4 regions of the Actinoplanes missouriensis 431 genome follow, and region 1 is predicted to be linked to each of the others. Evidence: riboswitches for the same ligand, from Rfam matches in the RefSeq annotation. Region 1 holds a riboswitch; each other region holds the start of a gene.

The links. A riboswitch is a leader RNA that binds a small molecule or an ion and turns the genes downstream of it on or off. The one in region 1 is predicted to bind cobalamin.
Region 2: another riboswitch for cobalamin. It lies ahead of AMIS_RS14385 (ABC transporter substrate-binding protein); the one in region 1 lies ahead of AMIS_RS26705 (VWA domain-containing protein).
Region 3: another riboswitch for cobalamin. It lies ahead of AMIS_RS01080 (ABC transporter substrate-binding protein); the one in region 1 lies ahead of AMIS_RS26705 (VWA domain-containing protein).
Region 4: another riboswitch for cobalamin. It lies ahead of AMIS_RS09325 (ribonucleoside-diphosphate reductase subunit alpha); the one in region 1 lies ahead of AMIS_RS26705 (VWA domain-containing protein).

The regions. Positions count from the first base shown of each region.
Region 1 covers NC_017093.1:5,773,581-5,777,105, reverse strand. Annotated here, with positions in the region: gene AMIS_RS26710 (gluconokinase) at 1-1,101, opposite strand, end outside; cobalamin riboswitch at 1,270-1,440, shown strand; gene AMIS_RS26705 (VWA domain-containing protein) at 1,477-3,525, shown strand, end outside.
Region 2 covers NC_017093.1:3,066,491-3,070,015, forward strand. Annotated here, with positions in the region: gene AMIS_RS14380 (cytochrome c oxidase assembly protein) at 1-2,009, opposite strand, end outside; cobalamin riboswitch at 2,103-2,288, shown strand; gene AMIS_RS14385 (ABC transporter substrate-binding protein) at 2,331-3,356, shown strand; gene AMIS_RS14390 (FecCD family ABC transporter permease) at 3,392-3,525, shown strand, end outside.
Region 3 covers NC_017093.1:231,847-235,371, forward strand. Annotated here, with positions in the region: gene AMIS_RS01070 (hypothetical protein) at 51-473, shown strand; gene AMIS_RS01075 (DUF4229 domain-containing protein) at 495-857, shown strand; cobalamin riboswitch at 901-1,028, shown strand; gene AMIS_RS01080 (ABC transporter substrate-binding protein) at 1,122-2,051, shown strand; gene AMIS_RS01085 (FecCD family ABC transporter permease) at 2,048-3,115, shown strand; gene AMIS_RS01090 (ABC transporter ATP-binding protein) at 3,112-3,525, shown strand, end outside.
Region 4 covers NC_017093.1:2,019,159-2,022,683, forward strand. Annotated here, with positions in the region: gene AMIS_RS09325 (ribonucleoside-diphosphate reductase subunit alpha) at 1-1,387, opposite strand, end outside; cobalamin riboswitch at 1,502-1,709, opposite strand; gene AMIS_RS09330 (diacylglycerol/lipid kinase family protein) at 1,750-2,673, opposite strand; gene AMIS_RS09335 (AfsR/SARP family transcriptional regulator) at 3,269-3,525, shown strand, end outside.

The sequences.
Region 1 (3,525 bases):
CGCGCCGCGCAGACCGGGACGCCACCACGGCGCCCGCTCACCCAGCAGGTAGGGCAGGCAGAGCAGGCCCTCGCTGCCGGCCCGGACCCCGGCCGCCTCCTCCAGCAGCGCCGCGTCCCGTTCGTCGGCGTCCTCGCCCTCGGCGCCCGGCCGCTCGAACCCGGCCGCGAAACTCTCGCCGGCCCACCGGACCACCGAGCCGGCGTTGTTCACCGCGCCGCCGATCACCCAGCGGTCCTCGGTGAGCGCGTAGCAGAACAGCCGGCCCGCCTCGTCGCTGGCCGGCCGGTCGACGACCGTGCGCAGCGCGCCGCTGGTGCCGAGCGAGACGGCCGCGATCCCGGCCGGGGTTGCGCCCACGCCGAGGTTGGCGAGCGGACCGTCGGCGGCCCCGATGATCAGCGGAACGGCCTCGTCGAGCCCGGCCGCCCGCGCCACCTCGGGCCGCAGCCGCAGCCGGGTCGTCGTCGGCACCACCTCGGCGAGCTGCTCCGCGCGCACCCCGGCGATCCCGAGCGCCTCGTCGTCCCACTTGCGCGAGTGGATGTCGTAGAGGCCGGTGCCGGAGGCGAGCGACAGGTCCACCTGGAACGGCCCGCCGGTGAGCGCCGCGACGATCAGCTCCTTCACCCCGCCCCACCGGGGCGTGCCCCGCAGGGTGTCCGGGTCGGTCGCCTCCCACCAGGCCAGTTTGGTCAGTGGCGACATCGGGTGCACCGGGGTGCCGGTGCGCGCCTGCAGGACCTTGGCCCGCCCGGCCGCGACGATCTGCTCGCACTGCCCGGCCGAGCGCCCGTCCGCCCAGGTGATCAGCGGGCCCAGCGGCTCGCCGTCCGCGGACATCGGCACGAGCGCGTGCAGGAACGCGCTGAGTCCGATCGCGATCACCCGGTCGCCGTTTTCCCGGCACGCGGCGGCGACGTCGGTGAGCGCCTTCACCGCGGCGTCGACCAGCTGCGCCGGGTCGAGCTCGGCGCGACCCGGCCCGGGCACCGACAGCGGGTAGTGCACGCTGGTCAGCGCGCGTATCTCCCCGCGCGGCCCGGCGGCGACGCCCTTGGTGGCGGTGGTACCGGTGTCGATGCCGATCACAACGTCCATGCGTGGCCTCCCTCGTCCTGCCCTTCGCCTTACCCGGCGGACATCCTTTCGTACCGGCCCGGCGCGCCGCTCGTCATCGCCCCGGTGACCGCTGCCCGCGGGGCCGCCCGGGACGCCGGAGCGATCGTTGTCACCGGTGCTCGCGTTGACGCGTACCCCGCCGGTGAGAAAGAGTGACCGGCGAGCGGTAGCGGAGGAACCCGGTGCGAATCCGGGACGGTCCCGCCACTGTGACCGGGGAGCGACCCGCAGCACAGCCACGGCTTCGACAGGGGCCGGAAGGCGCGGTGATCGCCGATCCGGGAGTCAGGAGACTCCGGCCGCTCGTTCGTGGCTGACGTGCGGGCGTGGACACCCGCGCAGAAGGGGACCCTCGTGACAACTCCCTACCCGTTCTCGGCCGTCGTCGGCCTCGATGACCTGCGCCTCGCGCTGCTGCTGACAGCGGTCTCACCCGCCGTCGGCGGCGTGCTGGTGCGCGGCGAGAAGGGCACCGCGAAGAGCACCGTCGTGCGTGCGCTGGCCGGCCTGCTGCCGGGCATCGCGACGGTACGCGGCTGCCGGTTCGCCTGTGACCCGGACGCCCCGGATCCGGGCTGCCCGGACGGCCCGCACCCGATCGGCGGCCCCGCCGACGCCCGCCCGGCCCGGCTCGTCGAGCTGCCGGTCGGCGCCACCGAGGACCGCGTGGTGGGCACGCTGGACCTGCAGCGGGCGCTCAGCGACGGGGTGAAGGCGTACGAGCCGGGCCTGCTCGCCGCCGCCCACCGGGGCGTGCTCTACGTCGACGAGGTGAACCTGCTCCCGGACCACCTGGTCGACCTGCTGCTGGACGCCGCCGCGATGGGCCGCGCGCACGTCGAGCGCGACGGCGTGTCGGTGAAGCACGCGGCACGGTTCCTGCTGGTCGGCACGATGAACCCGGAGGAGGGTGAGCCGCGCCCGCAGCTGGTCGACCGCTTCGGCCTGGTCGTCACCGTGGCGGCGCCCCGCGACGCGGCGCAGCGGGCCGAGGTGGTGCGCCGCAGGCTGGCCTACGAGGCCGGCCCGGACGGGTTCGCCGCCCGGTTCGCCGAGGCCGAGCGGGAGTACGCGGCCCGCATCGCCGCCGCCCGCGCCCAGCTCCCCGGCGTGCGGCTCCCCGACACGGAGCTGGACCGGATCGCCCGGGTCTGCCTCGCTTACGGGGTGGACGGCATGCGCGCCGACATCGTGGTGGCCCGCTGCGCCGTCGCCCTGGCCGCCTGGCACGGCCGCGACCGGGTGACCGCCGACGACGTCCGCGACGCTGCCCGGCTGGCCCTGCCGCACCGGCGGCGCACCGATCCGCTCGACCCGCCGGGCACCGACGAGGAGAAGCTCGAACAGGCCCTGGCCGAGGCCGAGCAGGAGGCCCTCCGTGAGGCCGAGGCCGAGCGTCAGGCGGCGGAGTCGTCCGCCGGTGAGGCTTCCGGGCCGGCCGATGACGACGGCGACGACCCGGACGGCGACGGCCCACCCAGCGGCGGTGGCGGTGGCGGACCGGAGGGCCCGCGGGACGGCGGCGGTCCGGCGAGCGGCTCCGGGGCGGCGGCGGACGGCTCCGGGGCGGCGGCGGACGGCTCCGGGCAGGCAGGGGACGACTCAGGGCAGCAGGAGCAGGCCGCGCAGGGGGACAAAGCGGGCGCGGCGGCGACCGCTGGGCCGGCCTACCGAACGCGGACACTGCGCATCTCGGCCCGGGGTGAGGGTGGTCATGCCGGGCGGCGCTCTCCGGCCTACGCCCGTCGCGGGCGGGTGGTCGGCAGCCGTACCCCGATCGGCAAGCTCGCCGGCGCCCCGCACCTTCCGGCGACGCTCCGTGCCGCCCTGGACCGAGCCGGCGCGGAGGCGGCCTCCCGGGCGCCCTCCGACTTCTCCGAAATGTCGGGAAAGCGGGTCCGGGTGGCGCCTCGGGATCTGCGGGAGTCGGTGCACGTGGGGCGGGAGGCGAACCTCGTGCTCTTCGTCGTGGACGCGTCCGGATCGATGGCGGCCCGGAAGCGGATGACGCTCGTGAAGACGGCGGTGCTGTCGTTGCTGCGGGACGCCTACCAGCGGCGGGACCGGATCGGGATGATCACGTTTCGGGGCGCGGACGCGGAGGTGGTGCTGCCGCCCACGTCCAGCCATGAGGTCGGCGTGATGCGGCTGGCGGCGCTACGGACCGGTGGGCGGACCCCGATCGCGGCCGGGTTGCGCGCCGCGGCGGCGACCATCGCGACCGAACGCCGCCGTGATCCGCGCCGGCGGCCGTTGCTGGTGTTTGTCACGGACGGGCGGGCCACCAGCGGCCCGGATCCGCTGCGGCTCGCGCCGATGCTGAACGGGGTCGCGACCGTGGTCGTCGACTGCGAGTCCGGTCCGATCCGTCTCGGTCTTGCGGGACGGCTTGCCACGGCGCTG
Region 2 (3,525 bases), 2.7 Mb from region 1:
GCGTCCGGCGCCGGAAAGTTCCCACCGGCTTGCTCCCGCGCGGCCGTGGCGGCGAGGAACGCGTTGTAGCGCGCGAGGTCGTCCGGCTCACCGGAGCTGTCGGCGCGGTCGGCGGCGCGGTCCAGACGGGCCTGCTCGCGCTCGTCCGACCGGATCCACTGGCGGACCAGCACCAGCATGATGACGACCGCCGGGATCTCGCCGAACGCCCAGGCCAGGCTCGCGCCGAGATGCTGGTCGGCAAGCAGCGACGACGCCCAGGGCGGATGCACGGCGGTGTACCAGTCGGCGGCGATCACCGTGGTGGACTGCAGCAGCACGAACCCGAAGAAGGCGTGCGCCACCATCGCCAGGAAGTGCACGACGGTCAGCATGGCCGGATGCACCCGGCGGCGTCCCGGATCGACGCCGATCAGCACCCAGAACAGCAGGTAGCCGGCGAGCACGAAGTGCACCAGCATCGCCAGGTGCCCGAGGTGGTACCGCATCAGCGTGCCGAGCAGGTCACTGAGGTAGAGGCCGTACAGGCTCACCACGTAGATGCCCAGGGCGACCAGCGGATGACTGAGGATCCGCGCGGGCCGGCTGTGCAGGATCAGCAGCAGCCACTCCCGGGCGCCGCGCACCTGCGGATCCGCCGGGCGGCGCAGCGCGCGCAGCGCCAGGGTGACCGGGGCGCCGCCGACCAGCAGGATCGGCACCGCCATCGACAGCACCATGTGCTGCACCATGTGGACGCTGAACAGCACGTAGGCGTACCGGGCGACGCCGAGCCCGGTGATCGCCGCCAGCAGCAGCATGCCGGAGACCCAGGAGACGGTACGGGTGATCGGCCACCCGTGCCCGGCCCGCCGCAGCCGCCACACGCCGACCAGGTAGGCGGCGATCCCGGCAGCGCAGACGGTCAGGAAGAACATGTCCGGCAGCGGGCCGGTGAGCATCCGCACGGCCGACGGCGGGCCGGGCTGGTCGAAGCCGAGCAACTCCACCAGGGGATCCGGCGCCACCGTCTCCTCCGGAACCGGGGTCGGGCTGCGCGACAGCGCCACCGCGAGACCGGCGGCCGCGCCGAGGACCACCAGCTCGCCGGCCGCCAGCCGCAGGAACGCCCACGGCGCTCCGGCTCGGAGCGCGGGCAGGGTCCGGCGGCGATGCGCCACCCCGATCAACCCGACGATCACCAGGGCGAAGACCTTCAGGAGCACCAGTACGCCGTACCGCGAGTCCCCGAGCGCCGCCGCCCCGCCCAGCCGGACCGCGGCGTTGGCCACCCCGCTGACCCCGGTCGCCACGAAACACGCGAGGGCCAGCCGGCTGTACCGGCCGGCGGTGTCGGCGAACCGCCGATGCCGGCGCACCAGCAGCAGGCCGGCCAGCCCGCCGATCCACAGTGACGCCGCCAGCACGTGCAGCGCCAGACTCGTCACCGCGATCTGATGGTCACCCGCGCCGGCCGCGTGCCCGGTGAAGGCCGGTGGCAGCAGGGCGATCATCGCCAGGCCGGCGGTGACGGCGGCCAGCCCGCGCGACACCCCGCCCCGGCTCAGCACCGCCACCGTCACGGCGAGTGCGGCCTGCAGCAGCAGCGCCTGCCCCTGCGAGATCGAGATCGCGAAGCTCAGCACGGCCTGGCCGCTCAGCCGGGTCACCGGCATACCGAGCACGTCGGAGACGGTGAGGACGATCAGAGCCGTGGACGCGAGCCCCCAGGACAGCGCCAGCCAGGTGACCCGGCGCAGCAGCAGCCAGCCGTGGGCCGCCACGCTGCGACCGTCGCCGGGCAGCAGGAACGCCGCCGTGACGGTCAGGCCGGCGGTCAGCACGCCGAGCAGATCCGCCAGCATCCGCACGATCGGCAGCAGCCACAGGGTGACCGGTCCGGGAGTCGGGATGCCCGGCAGCACGGTGTCGTCGACCGCCCCGCCGAACCGCAACGCCATGATCAGGACCAGTCCGGCCGTCGCCGCGACGGCCAGCACCACGGCAGGTGTTCTCAGCGAACTTCGCACGGCACATCAGTCGGCCCGTACGCCGTGATGGTTCCCGGGGTGATCCGAACCTCGCCCCGCGACCGCCCGGGTCGGGCCGCCGGACCGGGCGGCTACAGTGATCGCCGCCGTGGTGCTCGGGAAGCCGGTGTAAAGCCGGCGCGGCCCTCGCCACTGTGAACGGGACTGCCGTCGGCCCTCGTCGCGCGTCGAGGTCACTGGGTGCTTCTCGCCCGGGAAGGCCGGCCGCCGGCGCACCATCCCGTCAGCCAGGAGACCGGCCACGGCACGCTTCGACCCGTCCACGAGGTGCTGGAAGGCGGTCCCGCTGTGCGGTTCCCCATGCCCTGGCGTATCACCGCGCCACTGTCCGTTCTGCTGCTCGCGCTCGCCGGCTGTGCCGGTGACGGCGCCGGACCCGAGGCGGCCACCGCGAGCGGGGCGGTCACGGTCGCCAACTGCGGGGTCGCCGTGCCGGCCGGCGCGCCGCCCATCCGGATCTTCGCGGCGTTCCACAACGGCATCGAGGCGGTGTACGCGCTCGGCGCCGGCGATCGGCTCGTCGGCGCGGCCTACCTGGACAATCCGCTGCTGCCCGGGTACGCCGGGCAGTTCCACCCGGATCGGCAGAAGCCGGCCTACTACCCGGAGGAGTACCCGAGCCGGGAGGAGGTGCTGCGGCTCGACCCGGACTTCGTCGTCTCCGGTTTCACCGGCGCGTTCACCACCGAGGGCCTGGGCACCCGCGCCGAGCTGGACAGGATCGGCATCGGCTCGTACCTGTTCAGCCAGTACTGCCCGACCGCCGACGGCGAGGGACAGAAATCGCTCGGGGAGAACGACGTCTCGCTCGACGGCGTCTACCGCGACCTCACCGACCTGGGCCGGGTCCTCGGCGTCCCGGCGCGGGCCGAGGCGCTCGTCGCCACGATGCGGGAGACCGTCGCCGGGGTGGAGGGCAAGCTCGCCGGGGTCGAGCGGCCGACGGTCGCGATGCTGAACCGGCCGGGCGGCGGCGAACTGCGGGTCTTCGGCGCCGGTGACGTCGCCACCACGATCATCGAGAAGGCCGGCGGCACCCAGGTCTTCGACGACGTGCCCGGCCGGCTCACCCGGATCGGCACCGAGGAGCTGATCCGGCGCAAGCCTGAGGTGATCGTGGTGCCGGCCTGCTGCGGCGCCGAGGTCGGACCGGACGGCGCTCGCAGCGTCATCGACGGGCTCAAGGCCGACCCGGCGCTCGCCAATGTGCCCGCGATCCGTGACGGCCGGATCTATGCGGTCACGTTCGCCGAGGTCACGCCGGGTGTGCGCAACGCCGACGCGGTGGCGAACCTGGCCGCTCTGCTGCACCCGGAGCGGTTCTGAACGCTCGCGCAGCCGGGCTGACCGGGGCCGTCGTCGTGCTCATCGCGGCGGTCCTCGGTTCCCTGACGATCGGCAACGAGACCATCAGCATGGGTACGGTGGTCGGCACCTGGCTGCACCCGGACGGCTCCGACGCTCAGCGGATCGTGGAGTACCTGCGCTTACCCCG
Region 3 (3,525 bases), 3.2 Mb from region 1:
CCGAGCCCGACGACAGACGCCGCAATGACCGGAAACCCGAGGACGCCCCGATGACCCAGCAGAGGAACGCGCGCGGCCTGCGCCGAGACGCCGGTGGCCGGCTGATGACCATCAGCGACCTGCTCGGGGCGGCGTTCGCCGGTCTGGCGGTCGGCCTCGTCGTGCTGTTGATCTTCGAGGCGGTGATGGCGCTCACCGGCCTCGGCACATTCGGCTCGTCGAACGGCTGGCTCGTGCTGATCCTCCCGGTCTGGCTCTTCGTCGAGGAGTTCCGGGCCGAGGGCTTCGGCGCGCACCGGGTCATGATGGCCGCGCTCGCCGCCGGTTTCGGCGTCGCGCTCGGGATGACCGTGGCCGGTCTGATCTCCGGAGTGGCGCCGGCCCTGGTGAGCGGCACGGCCGGAGCCGCCACCGGTACGGTCGTGTACTGCCTGGTCTGGTTCTACGGCCTCCGCTGGCTCAACCAACGGTGAGGCTGAGGGAGAGATGAAGAGATGAGCCCCGCCGTCAAATACACGCTCGGCCGGCTCGGCCTGTTCGTGGTCGCCTTGGCCGTGCTGCTGCCGTTCCCGTTGAACTTCCTGGTCAAGGTCATGGTCGCGTTCGTCGTGTCGGCCGTGCTCTCGCTCGTGCTGTTGCGCAAGTGGCGTGACCAGATGGCCGAGCATCTCGGTTCGGTCGCCGCCAAGCGCACCGCGGAGAAAGACCGGCTGCGTTCGGCGCTGGCCGGGGACGAGGACGCCGCAGCGGCCGGCGACCGGGTGGCCGCCGCCGACGCGAGCCACAAAGCAGGCGACAGCGCGGGCCCGGGCACCGGCGAGACGGCAGGCAGCGAGAAAGCCGCCGACGGCCGCTGACATCAGTACGCACCAGCTGCCGATGTAACCCACCGGCGGCGACTCCGTGCTGTCCGTGAGCTAGCGTTTTCATCAGACCGCGTCTCAGCGAAGCCGGTGCGAAACCGGCGCTGTCCCGCAACTGTGATGCCCGCGACGAGCCGGGCTAGCCAGGTCGCCTGGACGCCGGTCGCGATTCAGCGCTCTCGGGGAGGGGCGCCTCGCAGACGGCGGCCACGAGCCCCTGTCGGCGAAGCACCACAGCCCGGCCGACAGGAGGATTCCATGCAGCGACGACGTCTTCTCACCACCGCGATGGTGACCACCGCCCTGGCTCTCGCCGGTTGTGCGGGTCAGGACGCGGATGAGCCGGCCGCGACGCCGGCGAGCTCCGCCGCGGGCTTCCCGGTCACGGTCGGCGCGGTGACCCTGGAGGCCCGGCCCGAGAAGATCGTCTCGTTGAGCCCGACCGCCACGGAGATGCTGTTCGCGATCGGCGCGGGCCCGCAGGTGACGGCGGTCGACGACCAGTCGAGCTACCCGGCCGACGCCCCGAAATCGGATCTGTCCGGCTTCAAGCCGAACGCCGAGGCGATCGCCGCGAAGGACCCGGACCTGGTGGTGGTCTCCAACGACACCGAGAACATCGTGGCGCAGCTCGGGAAACTGTCGATCCCGGCGTTCGTCGCGCCGGCCGCGACCACGCTGGAGGACACCTACGCCCAGCTCGGTGACCTGGGCGCGCTCACCGGCCACCGGGCCGAGGCGGAGAAGACCGGCGCCGACATGGCGACTCGGATCGACGAGATCGTGAAATCGGTTCCGGCCCGCAGCCGGCCGCTGAGCTACTTCTACGAGCTCGGACCGGATCTCTACTCGGCCACCTCGAAGACGTTCATCGGATCGATCTTCGCGAAGTTCGGCATGACCAACGTGGCGGACGCCGCCGACGCGAGCGGCTCGTTCGGCGGGTACCCGCAGCTCACCCAGGAGGCGGTGGTCAAGGCGAACCCGGACATGATCTTCCTGGCCGACAGCAAGTGCTGCCAGCAGTCCGCCGCGACGGTGACGGCGCGCAGTGGCTGGTCCACGGTGACCGCGGTGGAGAAGGGCCAGATCTACGCGCTCGACGACGACATCGCGTCGCGCTGGGGTCCGCGGACCCCCGACCTGGTCCAGGCCGTCGCCGACGCGGTGGGCAAGGTCCCCGCGTGATCGATGCCGTGGCCCCGAAGCAGCGGGCCCGCTCTGCCGGGCTCCGGCCGGCATGGCTCGTCGCGGGCGCGCTCGCGGTGCTGGTGGCGACCCTGGCCGGCCTCGCCTTCGGCTCGGCGTCCCTGCCACCGGGCGGGGTCGCGGCGGAGATGCTCAACCTCATTCCCGGGGTACGGCTGGAGAGTGGCCTCACCGATCGGGAGGTCGCGATCCTGATGCAGCTGCGGCTGCCCCGGGTGGTGCTGGGCCTGCTGGTCGGCGCGATGCTGGCCCTCTCCGGCGCGGCGTACCAGGGCGCTTTCCGCAACCCGCTGGCCGACCCGCACCTGCTCGGCGTGGCGGCCGGCGCGGGACTGGGCGTCACGGCGGTGATCGTGCTCGGTGCCGGCAGCACCACGGAGGTGCCGGTGGGCGTACCCATGGCTGCTTTTGTCGGTGCGGTGACCGCGGTGGCGCTGACCTGGCTGCTGGGCGCGGCCGGCAGCCGGGACCGGACGCCCGCCGCGTTGATCCTGGCCGGTGTGGCCGTGTCGGCGTTCCTCTCGGCGGCGCAGACGTTCCTGCTGCAGCGGCACGTCGAGTCGCTGCAGGAGGTGTATTCGTGGCTGCTCGGCCGGCTCGCCACGGCCGGCTGGCACGACGTGCTGGTGATCCTGCCGTACGCGCTGGTGACGGGCGTGATCGTGTTGTCCCGGCGGCGCGAGCTGGACGTGCTGACGGTCGGTGACGCGGAGGCTGCGAGTCTGGGCCTGCATCCGCAGCGCAGCAGGTACCTGCTGATCATCGCGGCGTCGCTCGGTACCGCGGCGGCGGTCTCGGTCTCCGGGTTGATCGGTTTCGTCGGGATCATCGTGCCGCACACGATCCGGCTGCTGACCGGCCCGAGTTACCGGTCGCTGCTGCCGCTCTCGGTACTCTTCGGCGCCGCGTTCCTGACCCTGACCGACCTGCTGGCGCGGACCGTCGCCGGTGACGCCGAGATCCCGATCGGCGTCGTCACGGCATTCCTCGGCGCGCCATTCTTCGTCCTGGTGATGCGCACCAGCCGCGCGGTGCCGACATGACCGATGCGCACCAGCCGCGCGGTGCCGACATGACCGACGCGATCACCGTCGAGGACTTGACGGTACGGCTCGACGGCACGCTGATCGTCGACGGCGTGAGCCTGACCGTCGCCGAGGGTGAATGGGTGACCGTGATCGGTCCGAACGGCGCCGGCAAGTCGACGGCGTTACGGGCGATCGGCGGCCTGTTGCCGTACACGGGAAAGGTTTTCTGGCATGGGTCTCCGATCGACCGCATGCATCGGCGGGACCGGGCCAAGGCGATCGCCACGGTGATGCAGTCGCCGGTGGTGCCACCGGCGATGGGCGTCTACGACTATGTGCTGCTCGGGCGTACGCCGTACATTCCGCCTCTGGGCCGCGAGTCGGCCTCGGACCTGGCCGTCGTCGACGAGGTTCTGGCCGCGCTT
Region 4 (3,525 bases), 3.8 Mb from region 1:
CGTGGGCGCCGAGATTGACCGAGCCGAGATTGCAGACCGCCGTCTCGGCGTCGTTGTTCACCTCGAGGATCTCGGTGCACAGGTTGGACAGGTGAATGACGTTGCCCGGCGCTCCGGTCTGGTTGGAGAGACGGTTGGACGGATCCTTGAACGTCATCCAGCCGTTTCCGGTCTGCGCCAGGGTGCGCATCATCCGCCCGTACAGATCGCGGGCCTTGATGGTTTTGACCGCGTTCTTCTCGGCGGCCCGGTAGGCCTCGGTGAACTCGTCGCCGAACAGGTCCGGCAGCATCGGCGCGTCCGAGGGATCGATCAGCGACCAGTCCTCGTCGGCCTCGACGCGGCGCATGAATTCGTCCGGGATCCAGTTCGCCAGATTCAGATTGTGGGTACGCCGGGACTCCTCGCCGGTGTTGTCCCGCAATTCCAGGAATTCCTCGATGTCCGGGTGCCACGGCTCCAGATAGACGCAGGCCGCGCCCTTGCGCCGGCCGCCCTGATTGACCGCCGCGACACCCGCGTCAAGGGTTTTCAGGAACGGGACGATGCCGTTCGACTTGCCGTTCGTGCCCCGGATCAGCGCGCCGCGGCCACGGACCCGTGACCACGAGATACCGATGCCGCCGGAGAACTTGGAGAGCTTCGCGACCTGGTGGTACCGCTCGTAGATCGAGTCCAGCTCGTCCTTGGGCGAGTCCACGAGGAAGCAGCTGGACATCTGCGTGTGCCGGGTTCCCGAGTTGAACAGCGTCGGTGAGCTGGGAAGATAGGCCAGGCTGGACATCAGGCGGTAGAAGCCGATCGCCTCGCCCGGGGTCTCCGAGAGGCCGCAGGCGACGCGGAGCAGCCAGTGCTGCGGGGTCTCGATGACGGTCCGCTTGGTGGGGTGCCGCAGCAGGTAGCGGTCGGCCACGGTGCGCAGTCCGAAGTACTCGAAGCGCAGGTTGTTCGCGTCGTCGATCGCCTGATCGAGAACGGTCGCGTGCTCCGCGACGAAGGCGGCCGTCTCATCGCTGATCAGACCCTGCTGGTGCCCCAGTCGGATCGACTCGCTGAAGCCGGCGACGCCCTCCTCGCGGACCTCCTGCTCGACGAACGCCGCGAGCAGCCGGGCGGCGAGCCGGGAGTACTGCGGCTCCTCGCCGATCAGCTCGGCGGCCGTCTGGATCGACAGTTTGTCCAGCTCAGCGGTGGTGGCACCGTCGTAGAGCCCACTGATGGTCTTGGTGGCGACCCGCAGCGGGTCGACCTCGTCCAGGTCGGCGACCCAGCGCTCGACCGCCGTGACGATCTTGTTGACGTCGACCGGCTCGGTCTCGCCGTTGCGCTTGCGGACCTGCATCGTGTGCCGTCGTTGCTCGGTGTGCAGTTTCTGCTCGGTCTGCATTGCTCTCTCCTCGCGAGCCCATGGTCTCGGGCACGGGGAGACGCCACCGGGCGCGCGCGGCGGCCGGCTCACGGCGTCGGTCGTCCCACGCGACCGTCGACCGCCGCGCGCCAGGTGGCATGCGGCGCGCTGGCAGGTCTTCGGACTCGTGGGCGTCCTACGCGTTCCTACTGGCCGTCGCTTCCCAGACCTCGCGGTCCAGTGCTTCGTTGACGGCGGTCGTTCCCACTAACCGCTGCGGGGCAGTTCCGGACTTCCACCGGATTCCCTCTTGCCTCGGCGTCCGCTCGCGCGGGGCCGAACCAGCTGCGGGAGACACCATATCTGGGCGACCGTTCGTTCGCGCAACCCAACATGCTGTGTCAGTGATCTTCAGTACCCGGAGGTGCCATGATCCGCAGCGCGTTCGCGTCGAGGGCGATCCGCAGCGGCGTCCGCCCGCAGGGCTCACCGTCCACCTCGACCGCCGCCGGCCGGTCCGTCTCCAGCCACAGCTCGCCGACCGCGAGAAAAGGACGTTCATGGAGGGTACGGCGGTGGCCCGTCAACGCATTACGCGCCGTCTCGCGCAGCAGCTCCCGCCGGGTCGCCCCGCCCACCGGATAGGCCACCAGCAGCCGGTCGTCGGCATGCGCGTCAGCGGTGATCGGCCGGCCGGCGTGGAAACCACCGTTCGCCACGTACACCTGGTGGGTCGTGAAGACGATCTCGCGCCCCTCGGCGTGCACCGTCGCCCGCAGCGGCCGGTGCCTCCGCAGCAGGCCCAGCGCGGTGATCGGATAGGCGAACCGCCCGATCGCCCTCTTGAGCCGGCTCGGCGCGTTGATCATCACCTCGGCGGAGAGGCCGACGCCGACATGATTGGTGAACGGCATGTCACCGGCGATCCCCAGGTCCACATCGATCACCAGGCCGTCGGTCATCGTCGTGATCGCCGTGTCCAGATCGGGCGGGATGCCGATCGTCCGCGCAAAGTTGTTCGTGGTGCCGAGCGGCAGCAGACCGAGCGCCATGTCCCGGTGCGCGAGCATCCGCCCCGCCGTGCTGATCGTCCCGTCACCACCGCCGGCCACCAGCAGATCGGGGCCCAGGTCGATCGCCCGCTGCAGGCTCCGCTCGAGGTCGCCCTCCACGCCGTACGATCCGAGCAGCTTGAACCCGGCCGCCTGCAGCCGAGCGTGCGCGTCGTCGTAGAACTGCCGCCCTCGCCGCGACCGCGCGTTGACCACGAGCGCGGCGCGGCGCTCGCTCCGGATATCGTCGGTCAGCTGCTGCTTCGTCCGCACCGCCCGACCCTATCCGCCCAAGCTGAGCACCCTCCCGCGCCCGCCCACCGGTCCGCGCCGAGCCGTAGCCCAAGCAGGTTCCCGGGGCGCCGAGCCGTAGCCCAAGCAGGTTCCCGGGGCGCCGAGCCGTAGCTCACGCAGGTTCCCGGGCCACGGGGCCGTAGTTGAGGCAGGTTTGGAGCCCGCGAGCCGTAGCTCAGGCATGTGATCAAGGGGTGACTGCCGGTCTGGACTACGGCTCGTCGGTCTCGGCCGTAGCTCAGACATGTGATCAAGCATGGATAGCCATGCTGGGCTACGGCTCGGCCCCGCCGGGTGCTCGGCCCCGCCGGGTGCTTGGCGCCGCCGGGTGCTCGGGCAGGCAGTGGTGGGCTCGGCCGTTCGGGGGATGAGGGCACACGTATCGCTTCCGTGCGCCCTCATCGACGCCCTGGCCGGGGTGTAAGCACACGTATCGCTTCGGTGCGCCCTCATCCCGGTCAGCGCGGGCGTCGGTGTGCTCGCCTCCACGTCGGAGGGACGGCTGGGCACCGGGCAGTGTCGGGGAGTGGATAACTGATGGTCATCGGCGCTGGTGGGCGGCGAGAATGGCGCGGTGGGGATCCGGGTGGGGGTGCTGGGGCCGGTGGAGCTGACCCGTGACGGTGTCCCGGTTCCGCTGACCGGTGTGCCGCAGCGTGTTCTGCTCGCCCGGCTTGCGCTGGCCGGCGGCCGGCCGGTTTCGGTCGCTGAGCTGATCGACGCGCTCTGGGAGGGTGCGCCGCCGGACAACGCGGTCGGCAATCTGCACAGTTATGTCTCCCGGCTGCGGCGGCACACCGGCGGCGACGTGATCCGCCGTGACCCGGGCGG